DNA from 3 places in the Nonomuraea gerenzanensis genome. Region 3 is predicted to be linked to each of the others. Evidence: predicted binding sites of a transcription regulator. Region 3 holds the regulator's gene; each other region holds the start of a gene.
The links. Region 3 encodes HrcA, which represses chaperone genes, less so after heat shock. Its sites were predicted from a motif close to TTGGCACTCTCNNNNNGAGAGTGCCAA; they were not measured.
Positions count from the first base shown of each region.

Region 1: groES (co-chaperone GroES) is a predicted target of HrcA. The motif match lies at 2,386-2,412, and genes of this name have one in related genera.
Region 2: groL (chaperonin GroEL) is a predicted target of HrcA. The motif match lies at 1,952-1,978, and genes of this name have one in related genera.

Region 1 covers NZ_CP084058.1:954,951-960,365, reverse strand. The annotation lists gene LCN96_RS05020 (DUF7711 family protein) at 1-199, opposite strand, end outside; gene groL (chaperonin GroEL) at 293-1,912, opposite strand; gene groES (co-chaperone GroES) at 1,985-2,296, opposite strand; gene LCN96_RS05005 (class I SAM-dependent methyltransferase) at 2,577-3,752, shown strand; gene LCN96_RS05000 (apolipoprotein A1/A4/E domain-containing protein) at 3,948-5,415, shown strand, end outside.
Region 2 covers NZ_CP084058.1:11,287,951-11,293,365, reverse strand. The annotation lists gene thrC (threonine synthase) at 1-1,017, shown strand, start outside; gene LCN96_RS52565 (MoaD/ThiS family protein) at 1,042-1,317, shown strand; gene LCN96_RS52560 (cold-shock protein) at 1,560-1,760, shown strand; gene groL (chaperonin GroEL) at 2,088-3,713, shown strand; gene LCN96_RS52550 (hypothetical protein) at 3,923-4,267, shown strand; gene LCN96_RS52545 (YbhB/YbcL family Raf kinase inhibitor-like protein) at 4,444-4,974, opposite strand; gene LCN96_RS52540 (HelD family protein) at 5,040-5,415, opposite strand, start outside.
Region 3 covers NZ_CP084058.1:2,516,002-2,521,416, forward strand. The annotation lists gene LCN96_RS12060 (DUF3097 domain-containing protein) at 1-782, opposite strand, end outside; gene LCN96_RS12065 (hypothetical protein) at 800-1,324, opposite strand; gene hrcA (heat-inducible transcriptional repressor HrcA) at 1,754-2,764, shown strand; gene dnaJ (molecular chaperone DnaJ) at 2,776-3,915, shown strand; gene LCN96_RS12080 (16S rRNA (uracil(1498)-N(3))-methyltransferase) at 3,912-4,637, shown strand; gene LCN96_RS12085 (hypothetical protein) at 4,643-5,290, opposite strand; gene LCN96_RS12090 (SigE family RNA polymerase sigma factor) at 5,287-5,415, opposite strand, start outside.

The DNA of each region.
Region 1 (5,415 bases), 1.6 Mb from region 3:
GCGTGCCCCAGGCGACCTCCTCGGGCGGCAGGTTGAGCACGAAGGCGACCTCCAGCTCGTCGAGCGATTCGGCGCCCTGCGTCAGCGCGCCGAACACGTGCGCCTCGCGCAGGAACGGCTCCAGCGCCGGCAGCCGCCTGGTCTGCTCGCACGCCTCGGCCAGCATCCCCAGCCGCTCCACCGCCCGCGCGTACCTCATGTCCCCAGCGTAGGACCCGGCCGCTCAGGGCCATGAAACGCCGTACGGCCCGCACCCCTCCGGGTGCGGGCCGTAACGGAACGGAAGGCGCGGTCAGTGGCCGTGGCCGTGACCGTGACCCTGGCCGGCGGCCGGGGCCTCCTCCTCGGGCTTGTCCACCACGAGCGCCTCGGTGGTGAGCAGCATGCCCGCGATCGAAGCGGCGTTCTGCACGGCCGAGCGCGTGACCTTGACCGGGTCGATGACGCCCTGGTCGAGCAGGTTCACGTACTCGCCGGTGGCGGCGTTGAGACCGTGACCGGCCTCCAGCTCGGCCACCTTGTGCGTCACCACGTAGCCCTCGAGACCGGCGTTCTCGGCGATCCAGCGGGCCGGCTCGACCAGCGCGCGGCGCACGATGCCGACACCGGTGGCCTCGTCGCCCGTGAGGCCGAGGTCGTCGAGGTCCTTGCCGATGTGGATCAGCGCGGAGCCACCGCCGGAGACGATGCCCTCCTCGATGGCGGCGCGCGTCGCGGAGATCGCGTCCTCGAGGCGGTGCTTCTTCTCCTTCAGCTCCACCTCGGTGGCGGCGCCGACGCGCAGCACGCACACACCGCCGGCGAGCTTGGCCAGGCGCTCCTGCAGCTTCTCGCGGTCCCAGTCGGAGTCGGACTGCTCGATGGCAATCTTGATCTCCTTGACGCGGTCCTCGATGGCCTGCGCGTCACCGGCGCCGTCGACGATGGTCGTGGCGTCCTTGGTGACGACGACGCGGCGGGCCGTGCCGAGCACCTCGAGACCGACGTGCTCCAGCTTGAGGCCGACCTCCTCGCTGACGACCTGGCCGCCGGTGAGGATGGCCATGTCCTGCAGCATCGCCTTGCGGCGGTCGCCGAAGCCCGGGGCCTTGACGGCCACGGAGGTGAAGGTGCCGCGGATCTTGTTGGTGACCAGGACGGCCAGGGCCTCGCCCTCGACGTCCTCGGCGACCACGAGGAGCGGCTTCTTCGTCTGGGCGATCTTCTCCAGCAGCGGCAGGAAGTCCGCGATGGAGGAGATCTTGCCCTGGGTGAGCAGGATGTAGGCGTCCTCGAGGACGGACTCCATCCGCTCGGGGTCGGTCACCATGTAGGCCGACAGGTAGCCCTTGTCGAACTGCATGCCCTCGGTGAACTCGAGCTCCATGCCCATGGCGTTGGACTCTTCGACGGTGAGGACACCGTCCTTGCCCACCTTGTCGAACGCCTCGGCGATCAGGCCGCCGATCTGGGCGTCCTGCGCGGAGATCGTGGCGACGTTGGCGATCTCCTTCTTGTCGCCGACCTCGCGGGCGCTGGCCAGCAGCTTGTCGCTGACGGCCTTGGCGGCCTTGTCGATGCCGCGCTTGAGCGACAGCGGCGAGGCGCCGGCGGCCACGTTGCGCAGGCCCTCGCGGACCATGGCCTGGGCCAGGACGGTCGCGGTGGTGGTGCCGTCACCCGCGATGTCGTTGGTCTTGGTGGCAACTTCCTTGGCGAGCTGGGCGCCGAGGTTCTCGTAGCGCTCCTCCAGCTCGATCTCACGAGCGATGGTCACACCGTCGTTCGTGATCGTCGGAGCACCGAACTTCTTGTCGATGACGACGTTGCGGCCACGCGGGCCGAGGGTTACCTTCACGGCGTCCGCGAGGGCGTTCACGCCACGCTCGAGAGCGCGGCGGGCGTTCTCGTCGAACTCCAGGATCTTCGCCATTGCTGAAAGTCCTCTCCTGGCGTCGAAAGCCCCGGGTGCCCTCAAGAGCGCCCGGGGCTCGACACAACCGGCTTACTTCTCGATGATCGCGAGAACGTCGCGGGCGGAGAGCACGAGGTACTCCTCGCCGCCGTACTTGACCTCGGTGCCGCCGTACTTGCTGTAGAGGACGATGTCGCCCTCCGAGACGTCGAGCGGAATCCGCTTGTCGCCGTCCTCGTCCCAGTTGCCCGGGCCCACCGCGAGGACCTTGCCCTCCTGCGGCTTCTCCTTGGCGGTGTCAGGGATGACCAGGCCGGAAGCGGTGGTCTGCTCGGCCTCAAGCGGCTGGACCACAATGCGGTCGCCGAGCGGCTTAACGGGAACCTTGGTGGCGGTCGTCACGATCGGACCTCCCCTTCAGATTTGAATGATCTAGAAGAGGCGACCAGCGGGGCCTGCCGTCGCGGGTGTCAGACCTGCCTCGTCGCACGTTGGCACTCTCAAGGGGAGAGTGCCAACAGGAAACATATGCAAGAGGGGCTTGACAGTCAACATGAACGCGTCTGCTGAGAGCGATCAGACCCCTGGCATGGTCCAGTCTTCCACGTGCGTGAACCTCCCGGCCGCCGCCGCGCCGCCCGGCGGACACCGCCGCTTCCGGGTGCCGCTAACGTCGGATGACGTGGACCTCGACGCCTTCACCGAGTTGCTGACCCCGCGCGGCAGGCGCGCGCTGGCCGAGGCCGAGGAGCTGGCGGGCGCCGACCCTGTCGCCGCCGCCACCACCCTGCGCAGGACGTACGACGCGGCGCTCACCTCGGCGGCGCTCACCCAGGCCGGGCTCAGGGAGCGGGCCAGGGCCAAGTTCGGCGCCGACGCCGGGCGGATGTTCTTCACCCCGCACGGGCTGGAGCAGTCCACGCGGGCGGAGGTGGCCGAGCACCGCGCCCGCCGCCTGCTCGCCCTGCACGGCGCGGGCGCGCCCCGGGTCGCCGACGCCTGCTGCGGCGTCGGGGGTGACCTGCTCGCGCTGGCCCGCGCCGGCTGCACGGTGACGGCCGTGGACACCGACCCGCTGACCGTCGCCGTGGCCAGGGCCAACGCGCAGGCGTTCGGGCTGGCCGACCGGGTGACGGTGACCGTGGCCGACGCGGCGCAGGTCAGGCCTGAGGACTACGACGTGCTGTTCGCCGACCCGGCCAGGCGGACGGGCCGGGGCCGGACGTTCGACCCCATGGCCTACTCGCCGCCCTGGCCCGTGGTGCTCGGCCTGCTCTCCCGGGCGCGCCTGGCCTGCCTCAAGGTCGCCCCGGGCATCCCGTACGAGTTCATCCCCGAGGGCGCGGAGGCCGAGTGGGTGTCGTACAAGGGCGAGGTCAAGGAGGCCACGCTGTGGACCGGCCCAGGGGGCGGCAGGCGGGCCACCCTGCTGCCCGGCGGCCACACGCTGACCGCCACCGGCGTGCGGGCCCCGACCGGCCCGCCGGGCCGGTTCGTCTACGAGCCGGACGGCGCGGCCGTGCGCGCGCACCTGGTCGGCGAGGTGGCCGAGCTGGTCGGCGGCAGGCTGCTCGACCCGATGATCGCCTACATCACCGCCGACGAGCGGGTGGACACCCCTTGGGCGTCGGTGTACGAGGTGGACGACGTCCTTCCCTTTTCGCTGAAGAAACTGCGCGCCGCCCTTCGCGAGCGACAGATCGGAAACGTCACCATCAAAAAGCGCGGCTCAGCCGTGGACATCGAACGGCTGCGCGCCGACTTGCGCCTCAAAGGCGACAAATCCATGGTCATCATGCTGACCAGAATTGCCGACAAACCCTCGGTAATCCTCTGCAAGGCCCCCTCACCTGCCTGAATCACCGAACCCGGGCATCCGTACGTTAACCGCGATCTTTCAATTCAGCCCTGACGGACCTTGATCGAAAGGCTAAGGTGGGCGGGCGAGGAGTTCTCCGCCCTATTGCGGTTGACCGCGCTCTCACCCTTCAACGATAAACCGGACCTATCCCACCGCTGCGCGGCAGACCGTCGGCGAGCGAAGGAGCTTTCGGTGGACCATTCCAACCACGCCGCCCTTCTTCCTAACGGCTACGACGCCGTCCCCAAGAGGATGCGAGACCTGCTCGCCCGTGCCGCTCAGGACCATGTCTACGAGCAACGCACCCAGGGGGCCGTGCTCGACGAGATCCGCCAGCGGCTCGAAGGCATGGAGTGGCTGCTGCGCGAGGTGCGCGAACGCGAGCTTGGAGGTCTCAGCGGCACGCTGGAGACGGTCAGCGGGCGGCTCGACGAGATCTCCGCCAAGCCTCCGATGTGGGCGGAGGGCCTGGCGCAGCACGTGGAGGCCGTGCGCGACCACGTGGACGCCGTGGGCGAGAAGGTGGGCCAGGTGGACGCCCGGGTGACTCCCGTGGCGGAGCTGCCGAGCCTGTGGGCGGACCTCGGCACGGTGGGCGAGAGCGTGGACGAGGCGCTCAAGCGCCTGCAGACGGTGCTCGACACCACCCACGGCATCACCAAGGGCATGTCCGACTTCGCGACCCAGCTGGCCGGGCTCAACACCAGCATGGAGGCCGCGGCCAGCCGCTTCACCCGGCTCGACAAGTCGATGGCCGAGCTGGCCACCCGCACCGACCGCGTCGAGGACGTCGTCAACGACCTGGCCGAGAGCGTCACCGAGCGCCTGGCGGGCACGGCCGAGCAGCTCACCGCCAAGGTGGAGGCCGCCGAGCAGCGCACCACCGCCCGGCTCGACGAGACCGACCAGCGCCTCACCGCCCGCCTCGACGAGACCGACCAGCGCCTCACGACCCGCCTCGACGACACCGACGAGCGGCTGAGCGCCCGCCTGGACGACACCGACAGGCGCCTCGGCACCCGGCTCGACGAGACCGACCAGCGGCTCGCCACGGCACTCCTGGAGGCCGACGAGCGCCTCGTCAGCCGGCTCAAGGAGGCCGACGACGCGCTCTCCACCCGCCTGGCCGGCGTCGAGCAGCGCCTCACCACCCGTCTCGACGAGGCCGACCAGCACCTGGCCGTGCAGCTCGGCGAGAGCGAGCAGCGCCTGACCGCCCGGCTCAGCGGCGTGGACGCCCGCCTCGACAGGGCCGAGGGCAAGCTCACCGCCCTCGACTCCCGGCTCACCGGGTTCGACAGCCGGCTGGAGTCGGCCGACGAGTGCCTGGCCGACATCGACACCAGGATCGACGGCCTCGACGGCCGCATGAGCGGCGTGGACAAGCGGCTCGTCTCCATGGACGGCCAGCTCGGCGGGGTGGACAAGCGGCTGAGCACCCTCGACGGCCACCTGGGCCGCCACGACGACCGCTTCGACGCCCTCGACGTGCGCATCGACGCCCGCTTCTCCTCGCTCGACGAGCGCGTGTCCGCCGCCGACCAGCACACGGCCGAGATCGCCACCCGCAACGAGGGCCGCTTCAACAAGCTCGACAACCAGATCGACGCCATCGACGAGCGCCTGGTCGAGGCCGAGGAGCACATGAGCACCCGCTTCG
Region 2 (5,415 bases), 3.2 Mb from region 3:
AATATGAACCCCGGTTGGACGAAATTGGTCAAGGCCGGAAACCTGGGCCGCGCGCTCGGCATCAAGTCCCTTTACGTGAAGGACGACTCCGGCAACCCCACCCACTCCTTCAAGGACCGGGTCGTGGCCATGGCCGTCGAGGCGGCGCGCAACTTCGGCTTTCACACGCTCTCCTGCTCCTCCACGGGCAACCTCGCCGGCGCCGTCACCGCCGCCGCCGCGCGGGCCGGGCTCGACGCGTGCGTGTTCATCCCGGCCAACCTGGAGCAAGCCAAGATCACCATGGCGCGCGTGTTCGGCGGGCGGCTGATCGGCATCGACGGCACCTACGACGAGGTCAACCGGTTCTGCTCGGAGCTGATCGGCGACCCCATGGGCGACAAGTGGGGCTTCGTCAACGTGAACCTGCGGCCGTACTACGCCGAGGGCTCCAAGACGCTCGCGTACGAGATCGCCGAGCAGCTCGGCTGGCGGCTGCCGGAGCAGATCATCATCCCCATCGCCTCCGGCTCGCAGCTCACGAAGATCGACAAGGGCTTCAAGGAGCTGATCAAGCTGGGCCTGGTGGAGGACACCCCGTACAAGGTGTTCGGGGCCCAGGCCGCCGGGTGCTCGCCGGTCTCCACCGCCTACAAGGCCGGCCACGACGTCGTGCAGCCGGTCAAGCCCGACACCATCGCCAAGTCGCTGGCCATCGGCAACCCCGCCGACGGGCCGTACGTGCTGGACATCGCCCGGCGCACCGGAGGTGGCGTCGAGGACGTCACGGACGCCGAGATCGTGGCCGCGATGAAGCTGCTGGCCTCGACCGAGGGCATCTTCGCCGAGACCGCCGGCGGGGTCACCGTCGGCGTGCTGAAGAAGCTCACCGAGAGCGGGGTGCTCGACCCCGAGGCGGAGACCGTGGTGCTCAACACCGGCGACGGGCTGAAGACGCTCGACGTGCTCGGCGGCGAGTCCGTGCAGCCCACGGCCGTGATCAAGCCCTCTCTCGACGCGTTCCGCGCGACTGTCTGACAACCAGGAAAGGCGATTAGTACCATGAGCGTTTCTGTGCGGATTCCCACCATTCTGCGCACATACACCGGGGGGAACGCGGAGGTCAGTGGCGAGGGCGCGACTCTTCGTGACGTGCTCGCCAAGCTCGACTCCGACTACCCGGGGATCGGCGCGAGAATTCTGGATGAATCGGGCAAGATTCGTCGTTTCGTCAACGTTTACGTTGGGGAAGAGGACGTCCGTTTCGCCGAAGGGCTCGACACTCCAGCCCCTGAGGGCACTCAGATCTCCATCATCCCGGCGGTCGCGGGCGGCTGAGCCCGCAGACCCACCCTTGAAGGCGCCCCTAGTGGGCGCCTTCTCCTTTTCCAGGGGCAATTCAACGTTGAACCACCCGTACTGCGAAGAAATAGGCGGTTTGCGGATTGACTCTGTTGCCAAACCCCGTGCCACAGGTATGGTCGAGGGCGATCGTCTGGCTGCTTTTCCGTTAAGTCATACGATTACAGGTCCCGCGGAGGAATGGGCGAGATCTGGGAGACCAGTAAGAGGAGTCGGAAGTGGCGCAGGGCACCGTCAAGTGGTTCAACGCGGACAAGGGCTACGGCTTCATCGCGGTAGACGGTGGTAAAGATGTATTCGTCCATTACTCAGCGATCCTGATGGACGGGTACCGCTCTCTCGAACAGGGGCAGCGTGTCGAGTTCGAGATCACGCAGGGCCAGAAGGGGCCGCAGGCGGAGTCCGTCCGCGCGGTCTGAACGTCGAGCTGGTGTGCACCGGACGGGATCGCACGGCAACGCAGTCCGTGCGAGCCGTCACCTCTCTTTCGCCGACTCGTGTGCGGCGGGTCGCTCCCGCGGCTCGCCGCACCGACTGACTGACCTGGGCGGGAATGCCGGGCGGAGTGGCGTTCGCTTGCACTCGGCAGGGTAGAGTGCTAAACAGTTCGTTGGCACTCTGTGCAGCAGAGTGCCAACGACCGGATCGAGACGATGGGGTCTGCCGCACGGAGATGTGGACCCATGCCGTCGCGGGCGTCGGCTCGGTCCACGACAAGCCACCCTGCATCTGGGAGGTCTAGCCTTATGGCAGCCAAGATGATCGCGTTTGACGAGGACGCCCGGCGCGGTCTCGAGCGCGGTATGAACCAGCTCGCCGACGCCGTCAAGGTGACCCTCGGCCCCAAGGGCCGCAACGTCGTACTGGAGAAGAAGTGGGGCGCTCCCACGATCACCAACGACGGTGTGTCCATCGCCAAGGAGATCGAGCTCGAGGACCCTTGGGAGAAGATCGGCGCTGAGCTGGTCAAGGAAGTCGCCAAGAAGACGGACGACGTCGCTGGTGACGGCACCACCACCGCCACCGTGCTCGCCCAGGCGCTGGTGCGCGAGGGCCTGCGCAACGTCGCCGCCGGCGCCAACCCGATGGCCCTGAAGAAGGGCATCGAGGCGGCCGTCGAGCGCGTCAGCGAGGAGCTCTCCAAGCTGGCCAAGGATGTGGAGACCAAGGAGCAGATCGCTTCGACCGCCTCCATCTCCGCCGCCGACGCCGAGATCGGCTCGCTCATCGCCGAGGCGATGGACAAGGTCGGCAAGGAAGGCGTCATCACCGTCGAGGAGAGCAACACCTTCGGCCTCGAGCTCGAGCTCACCGAGGGCATGCGCTTCGACAAGGGCATGACGTCGATGTACTTCGTCACGGACTCCGACCGCATGGAGGCCGTGCTCGAGGACCCGTACATCCTGATCGTCAACAGCAAGGTCTCGGCCAACAAGGACCTGCTGCCGCTGCTCGACAAGGTCGTGCAGTCCGGCAAGCCGCTGCTGATCATCGCCGAGGACGTCGAGGGCGAGGCCCTGGCGACCCTGGTGGTCAACAAGATCCGCGGCCTGTTCCGCTCCGTCGCCGTCAAGGCGCCGGGCTTCGGCGACCGCCGCAAGGCGATGCTGAACGACATCGCGATCCTGACCGGTGGCCAGGTCATCGCCGAGGAGGTCGGCCTCAAGCTCGAGACCGCCACCCTCGACCTGCTGGGCCGCGCCCGTAAGGTCGTGGTGACCAAGGACGAGACCACCATCGTCGACGGTGCCGGCGACGCCGAGCAGATCTCCGGCCGGGTCAACGAGATCCGCGCCGAGATCGAGCGCACCGACTCCGACTACGACCGCGAGAAGCTGCAGGAGCGGCTGGCCAAGCTGGCCGGCGGCGTGGCCGTCATCAAGGCCGGTGCGGCGACCGAGGTCGAGCTGAAGGAGCGCAAGCACCGCATCGAGGACGCCGTCCGCAACGCCAAGGCGGCCGTCGAGGAGGGCATCGTGCCCGGCGGTGGCGTGGCGCTGCTGCAGGCCGGCGCCAAGGCCTTCGACAAGCTGGAGCTCAACGGCGACGAGGCCACCGGTGCCGCCATCGTCAAGAAGGCGCTGGAGGAGCCGCTCAAGCAGATCGCCGTCAACGCCGGTCTCGAGGGCGGCGTCGTGGTTGAGAAGGTACGCAACCTCACCCCGGGTGAGGGCCTCAACGCGGCCTCCGGCGAGTACGTCAACATGTTCGAGTCGGGCATCATCGACCCGGCCAAGGTGACGCGCTCCGCGCTGCAGAACGCCGCCTCCATCGCGGCGCTGTTCCTGACCACCGAGGCCGTCATCGCCGAGAAGCCCGAGAAGACCCCCGCCGCCCCGGCCATGCCGGGCGGTGGCGACATGGACTTCTAGGTCTAATCGCGTCGTACGGACGAAGGGCGGCCCGGGCTTTTCCGGGCCGCTCTTGTTTTGTTTATCTGCTATTACGTTTCACAATTGATCGATTACTTGGAGTGAGGGAAGGTGGTGGCGCCCAACCTCGACCGAAGGAGCACACAGTGCTTTTCCGCAGCACGCGTATTTTCGGCATCGCGGCCCTGACACTGGCCGCCGCGTTCGCCGTGACCGCTCCGGCGCACGCCGATGACCACTGGTCCGCCCTGTTCGTCCCGGTGGACGCCGGCGAGGAGGCGGAGGCCGAGGCGCACGCCGACGAGATCGCGGCCCGGGCGCGCGCCGACGAGGCGGAGAACCGGGCGCACGCCGAGGAGATGGAGGCCAAGTCGGATGCGGCCGGCGAGCCGGGGACCCGGGTGCACATCGACAGGCGGTCGACGCCGGACATCGTGCTGCCGCGCGAGCTGCACATGCCCATCTGCGCGCCCGAGGGGGGCTTCGGCATCCCGCTCCTCGACCAGGTGCTGCCCGAGCTGGTGGGCTGCCCGGCGGCCGCCCTGGGCCGCTGACCCCGGCCACGCCGGGCCGCTTCGGCCACGCCGGGCCACGTCGGCCGCTTCGGTCGCTTCGGCCGGCTCGGCTGCTGACCCATACTGCGTGTCGGCTGTTCGGCTGCCGAGGCTAGCCGTGACCGCCCACCGGGTGCCGGGCCGGAGCCCGGCGCCCGGTGCCGGTGGCGGGTGGGTCAGACGCCGAAGTGGGCGACGACGTGCCCCCTGGCCAGGGTGTTGGCGGTGATGTTGAAGCCCACCACCGCCGGGCTGGCGTCGCTGTCCACGCCCAGCTTGTCCACACCCAGCGCGTGCACCGTGAACACGTAACGGTGCGGGTCACCGGGGGGCGGGGCCGCGCCGCCGTACGCCTTGAGGCCGTAGTCGTTGCGGGCGTGGACGGCGCCCTCCGGCAGGCCCTTGAAGTCGGGCGCCGTGCCCGCGCCGGTGGCCAGCTCGGTCACCGAGGCGGGCAGGTCGAACAGGACCCAGTGCCAGAACCCGCTGCCCGTCGGGGCGTCGGGGTCGTAGCAGGTGACGGCGTAGCCGCGGGTGCCCTCGGGGGCGCCGGACCAGCGCAGGTGGGGCGACTGGTTCTGGCCGGTCATGCCCCAGTCGTTGAAGACGTGCGCGTCGGCGAGCGTCCGACCGTCCTGGATGTCGTCGCTCTCGACCGTGAGCGCGGGCACCGGCGGCAGGAACTCGTGGGGAAGGGGTGCGGGCACGGCATCCTCCTAGAGTGAGTGGCTGCTTGCTCAGCCATCCTAGAAGCGGCCGCGCCCGCCGCTCGTCATGCCACGAGCTGCGCAGGGAGCGCCTTGTCGTGCAGGACCGTCAGTGACGTGACGGCCCGGGTCAGCACGACGTACAGCCTGGCCAGGCCGCGCGGCTCGGCCGCGACGATGTCCGCCGGCTCGACGACGATGACGTGGTCGTACTCCAGACCCTTGGCCAGGGTGGCGGGGACGACGAGGAGCCGGTGCTCCTCGGCGGAGTCGGGGTCGAGCACGGCGTGCGGCAGGCCCGACAGGGCCGCGGAGACCTGCTCGACCAGCGTGTCGGGCACGATGACGCCGATGGAGCCCTCCTTCGCGAGCGCCTCCTCGGCGGCGCGCGCCACCTCCAGGCCCTGCCGGACGGTGAGGGAGCCGGCGCCGGGGCGCAGC
Region 3 (5,415 bases):
AGTTCCTCGACCCGGCCGAGCAGCTCCGGCTCCAGGTCCGTGTACGTCGAGACGGCGCCGAGGATCCGCCGCCACGCCTGCGCGGGCTCCACGCGCCAGCCGAGCGCGGCGATGACGCCCTCCTTCCACGGCACTCCGCGCGGCACGTCCGGCCAGGCGGGGATGCGCAGCACGGACGGCTTGACCGCCTGCCAGATGTCGATGAACGGGTGCCCGACCACCAGCACGTCCGGCGAGGTGATCCCGGCGGCGATCCGGCTCTCCTTGGACCCCGGCACGAGGTGGTCGACCAGCACGCCCAGCCGGCGGCCCGGCTCGGGGCCGAACTCCTCGACGATGGCCGGCAGGTCGTCCACGCCCTCCAGGTACTCGACCACGACCCCTTCGACCCGCAGGTCGTGCCCCCAGATCTTCTCCACCAGGGCGGCGTCGTGCACGCCTTCGACGTAGATCCGGCTCTCCCTGGCGACCCTGGCCCGCAGCCCCTCCACGGCGATCGAGCCGGACGCGCTGCGCCGGGGCCCCGCCGGTGCGGCCGCCGCAGGGCGTACCAGGGTCACGGGGCGGCCCTCCAGCAGGAAGGCGGCGGGTGCGAGCGGGAACAGGCGGCGCTTGCCGAACCGGTCCTCCAGCGTGACGGCCTCCTTGTCGCAGGCCACCACGGCGCCGCAGAAGCCGCTGTCGGCGTCCTCCACGACGAGGTCCTGCTCGGCGGGCACTTTCGGGATCTTCCCCTTGCCCGGCCGCCGCCAATTTCCCGCCAGTACATCGCCCTCGTACACACGGGGACCGTAGCAAATCACCCGCTGACCGCAAGGCGCTTGCGGGCACCGCTGCGCCGGACCAGCACGGTGATGGTGCCGCCGATCGCGACGAGCAGCCCCGCTCCGGGGATCAGGAACAGCGCGGCCAGCCCGCCGGTGATCCCGCCCACGGCGGAGAAGGCGTCGCGGCCCACGCCGTACCGTACGGCGGCCTGCTCCTGGTTGGTGCAGGTGAGCTGGTAGTCGCCCTTGGCCGGCGCGTTGATGACCAGGAACTGCTCCCACACCGCGCCGTTCACCGTGACCTTCTGCGACCCCGTGGTCCTGGCCAGCTTGGCCTGCCCGCTGATGGAGCACTCGTAGCGGACCTGGGTGTCGCTGGCGATGTAGACGCCGGGCTTGTCGGCCGGGTCGACCGGCACCGTGACGCTCTCGCCGGACGCGAACGTCCTGGTCGGAGCCAGATCCGCCACGCTGGTCACCACGCCGCCGGTGAACAGCAGCGCGCCGGCCACCCCGCACGCCAGGAACACGCCCCAGACCGCCACGAGCCACCACAAGCTGGGCTTTATGGCTTTGGAGTTGTTTCGTGGTGGAAATTGTGCTTGTTGGCCGTATTGTCCGTACTGAGGTGGCGGGCCGAACTGGGTGGCCTCACCGTGCTGCGGTGGAGCCTGCCCGGACGGTGGTTGCCAGTACGGCGGAGGAGGCGGGGGACCGGGCTGGGACCCCGGCTGCGGGCCGTACTGGGGAGGCCGCGGCGGCGGACCGGGGTAGGGACCCTGCCCAGGCGGCGGGCCGTACGACGGAGGCCGGGAATCGTCGGTCATATCGGCAAGTGTGAGGCCTGTCGCTTCGAAGAAGCTAGAAGCAGGATGAGGGACGCGGTGTTATCGCACCTTGTGGGCGAGAGCCGTACACTTGGCACTCGGGAACACAGAGTGCTAGACCTCGCGTTCCTGATATGGACAGAGGCAGGAGGTGAGCACGTGCTCGACGATAGAAAGCTGGCGGTGCTCCGCGCCATTGTCGAAGACTACGTGTCCACCAACGAACCGGTGGGCTCCAAGGCACTCGCCGAGCGTCACAACCTGAAGGTCTCCCCGGCGACGGTCAGGAACGACATGGCCGCGCTGGAGGAGGAAGGCTACATCACCCAGCCGCACACCAGCGCGGGCCGCGTGCCGACGGACAAGGGCTACCGCCTGTTCGTCGACCGGCTCTCGCAGGTCAAGCCGTTGTCGGGGGCCGAGCGCAGGGCGATCGAGACGTTCCTGGCCGGCGCGGTCGACCTCGACGACGTGGTCACCCGCACGGTCCGGCTGCTCGCGCAGCTGACCAGGCAGGTGGCGGTCGTGCAGTATCCGACGCTGACCCGTTCCACCGTCAGGCACGTCGAGCTGGTCCCGCTCACGGACCGGCGCGTCATGCTCGTGCTGATCACCAACACCGGCCGCGTCGAGCAGCGGGTGGTCGATCTGCCCGAGGTGGTGGAGGAGACCCGGATCGCGCACCTGCGCGCCGTGCTCAACGCCTGCCTCGACGGCTGCGGCCTGAGCAGCGTGCCCGACCTGGTCGCCGACCTGCCCGAGCGGCTGGCCCCAGAAGACCGGCCCGCCGCGGTCACGATCCTGTCCGTGCTGCTGGAGACGCTGGTCGAGCGGCACGACGAGAAGATCGTGTTCGCGGGCGCCGCCAATCTCGCCGGCGCCGACTTCGCCACCGGCCTGCGCGACGTGCTGGAGGCACTGGAGGAGCAGGTCGTGCTCATCCGGTTGCTCGGCGAGACTTCCGACACCCCGTCCGCGCTCACCGTGCGCATCGGCGCGGAAAACCCGTACCTGCGGGGGACATCCGTCGTCGCGACCGGATACGGTTCTGGCGACAACCAACTGGCCCGGCTCGGTGTGCTGGGGCCGACCAGGATGGACTATCCCGTGACGATGGGCGCCGTACGCGCGGTGGCACGCTACGTCAGCCAGATCCTGGCTGCATCATAAGAGGTCGATAAGTGGCAAACAGCGACTACTACGCCACCCTCGGGGTGCGCCGTGACGCAAGTCAGGATGAGATCAAGAAGGCCTACCGCCGACTCGCCCGCGAGCTGCACCCCGACGTGAACCCCGATCCTGAGACCCAGGAGCGGTTCAAGGAGATCACGCAGGCCTACGAGGTGCTGTCCGACCCGAACAAGCGCCAGATGTACGACCTGGGTGGCGACCCCTTCGGCGGCGCGGGAGCAGCCGCCGGCGCGGGCGGTTTCGGCGCGGGCTTCCCGTTCAGCGACATCATGGACGCCTTCTTCGGCACCGCGACCGGCGCCAGAGGCCCCCGCTCCCGGGCCCGCAGGGGCCGCAACGCCACCATCCGGGTCGAGCTGGACCTGCGCGAGACCGCGTTCGGCACCACCCGCGAGCTGGTCGTCGACACGGCCGTGCTCTGCGAGGTGTGCCACGGCGCCGGCGCCGCACCGGGCACCCACCCCGACACCTGCGACATGTGCAACGGCCGCGGCGAGATCTCCCAGGTCACCCGCTCCTTCCTGGGGCAGGTCATGACCTCGCGGCCGTGCCCGCAGTGCGGCGGTTTCGGCACCATCATCCGCCACCCCTGCCAGGAGTGCTCCGGCGACGGCCGCGTGCGCACCCGCCGTACCATCAAGGTCCGCATCCCGGCGGGCGTCGAGGACGGCACCCACATCCAGCTCGCCGGCGAGGGCGAGGTCGGCCCCGGCGGCGGCCCGCCCGGAGACCTCTTCCTGGAGATCGTCGAGCGCAACCACGAGATCTTCGAACGGCGCGGCGACGACCTCCACTGCACCGTCCAGATCCCGATGACCGCCGCCGCGCTCGGCACCATCCTCACGGTCGAGACACTCGACGGCGCCGAAGAGGTGGACGTCCGCCCCGGCACGCAGTCCGGGCAGGTCATCACCATGTACGGCAGGGGCGTGCAGCGGCTCAACGAGTCCGGCAGGGGCGACCTGCTGATCCACGTCAACGTCGAGACCCCCACCCGCCTCGACACCGCGCAGGAGGACCTGCTGCGCGAGCTGGCCAAGCAGCGGGGCGAGGAGCGGCCGCCGGGCAAGTTCGCGCCGGGGCAGCAGGGCTTCTTCTCGCGGCTGCGCGACGCCTTCAACGGCCGGTGACGGTCCCGGTCTTCCTGGCTCAGGGCCTCGACGGCCCTGAGCTGACCCTCGACGGGCCCGAGGGGCGGCACGCGGCCTCCGTGCGCCGCCTGCGCCCCGGCGAGCGCGTCGACCTGACCGACGGCGCCGGCGCAGTGGCCGAGTGCGTCGTGCGCGAGACGCTGAAGGACGCGCTCCGCCTGGACGTGCTGCGCCGCTACGACGTCGAGGCCCCCCGGCCCCGGCTCGTCGTCGTCCAGGGGCTGCCCAAGGGCGACAGGGGCGAGCTGGCGGTCGAGATGATGACCGAGGCGGGCGTGGACGTCATCGTCCCCTGGGCCGCCGCGCGCAGCATCACGCAGTGGAAGGGCGACAAGGTCGCCAAGGCGCTCGGACGCTGGCGCTCCACCGCCCGCGAGGCGGGCAAGCAGGCCCGCCGCTTCCACCTGCCCGAGGTGACGGACCTGGCCTCCACCAAACAGGTCGAGCGGCTGCTGTCGGAGGCCGCGCTGGGGCTGGTGCTGCACGAGGAGGCGGCCGAGCCGCTGTCCGGCGTGGCCCTGCCCGCGGGCGGCGACATCGTCATGGTCGTGGGGCCGGAGGGCGGGGTCTCGGAGGAGGAGCTGGCCGGGTTCAGCGCCGCCAAGGCGACGCCGGTGCTGCTCGGGCCGACGGTCCTGCGGACGTCCACGGCGGGGGTCGCGGCGGCGGCGGTGCTGCTCAGCCGCACCGGACGCTGGTAGCGCCGTCAGGGCGTGGTCTGCGAGGTGTCCAGCAGCGGGCTGGCCAGCTCGGTGGGGGTCTCCGTCACCTCGTCGGGCGCCGGGCACTCCTCAGGAGGACAGGCCGAAGGCTGCCCCGTCGTCTCCTCCACGGTGGGCGTGGGGGAGGGCGCGGCCTCGGGGCAGTCGGCGGGCGGCTCGGCGTGCTCGGCGAGCGGCGAGGGGCAGGTGGTCGGCGTCGGGCTGGGCGAGGGCGAGGGCCTGCTGGTCGAACCGGCCTTGCGGGTGGGCTTGGGCGTCGGCGGCGCCGACGTCTCGGGCACCACGACGACCGGCTGGGACTGCTGAGGGGCCGGCTCCTCGGCCGGCGGCTGGTGCGAGCGCGTGGTGGAGGAGTTGGACGGGGTCTCGGTGGAGGTGACGCGCACGGGCGCGACGGTCTGCTCGATGATCTGGGAGCGCAGGTTGGGGATCGCCATCACGATCGCGCCGGCGACCAGGACGGCGCCGACGCCGGCGGCGCCCGCGCGCCACCAGAACAGGTTACGCGCGCCGCGCCGCTCGATGCGGGCGCGGATGATCTGCAGTCCTTCCGGCGAGGGCACGACCTCGTCCGCCTCCGCGCGGAGCGCACGGCGAAGCAGATCGCCGTACTCGTCGGGGGGCTGGGTCATGACATCTTCTCCAGGACCGATCGCAGGGCGGCCATGCCACGTGCGGTGTGGCTCTTGACCGCGCCCTTGCTGATGCCCATGGCGTGGGCGATCTCAGCTTCGGACAAGTCACCGTAGTAGCGTAG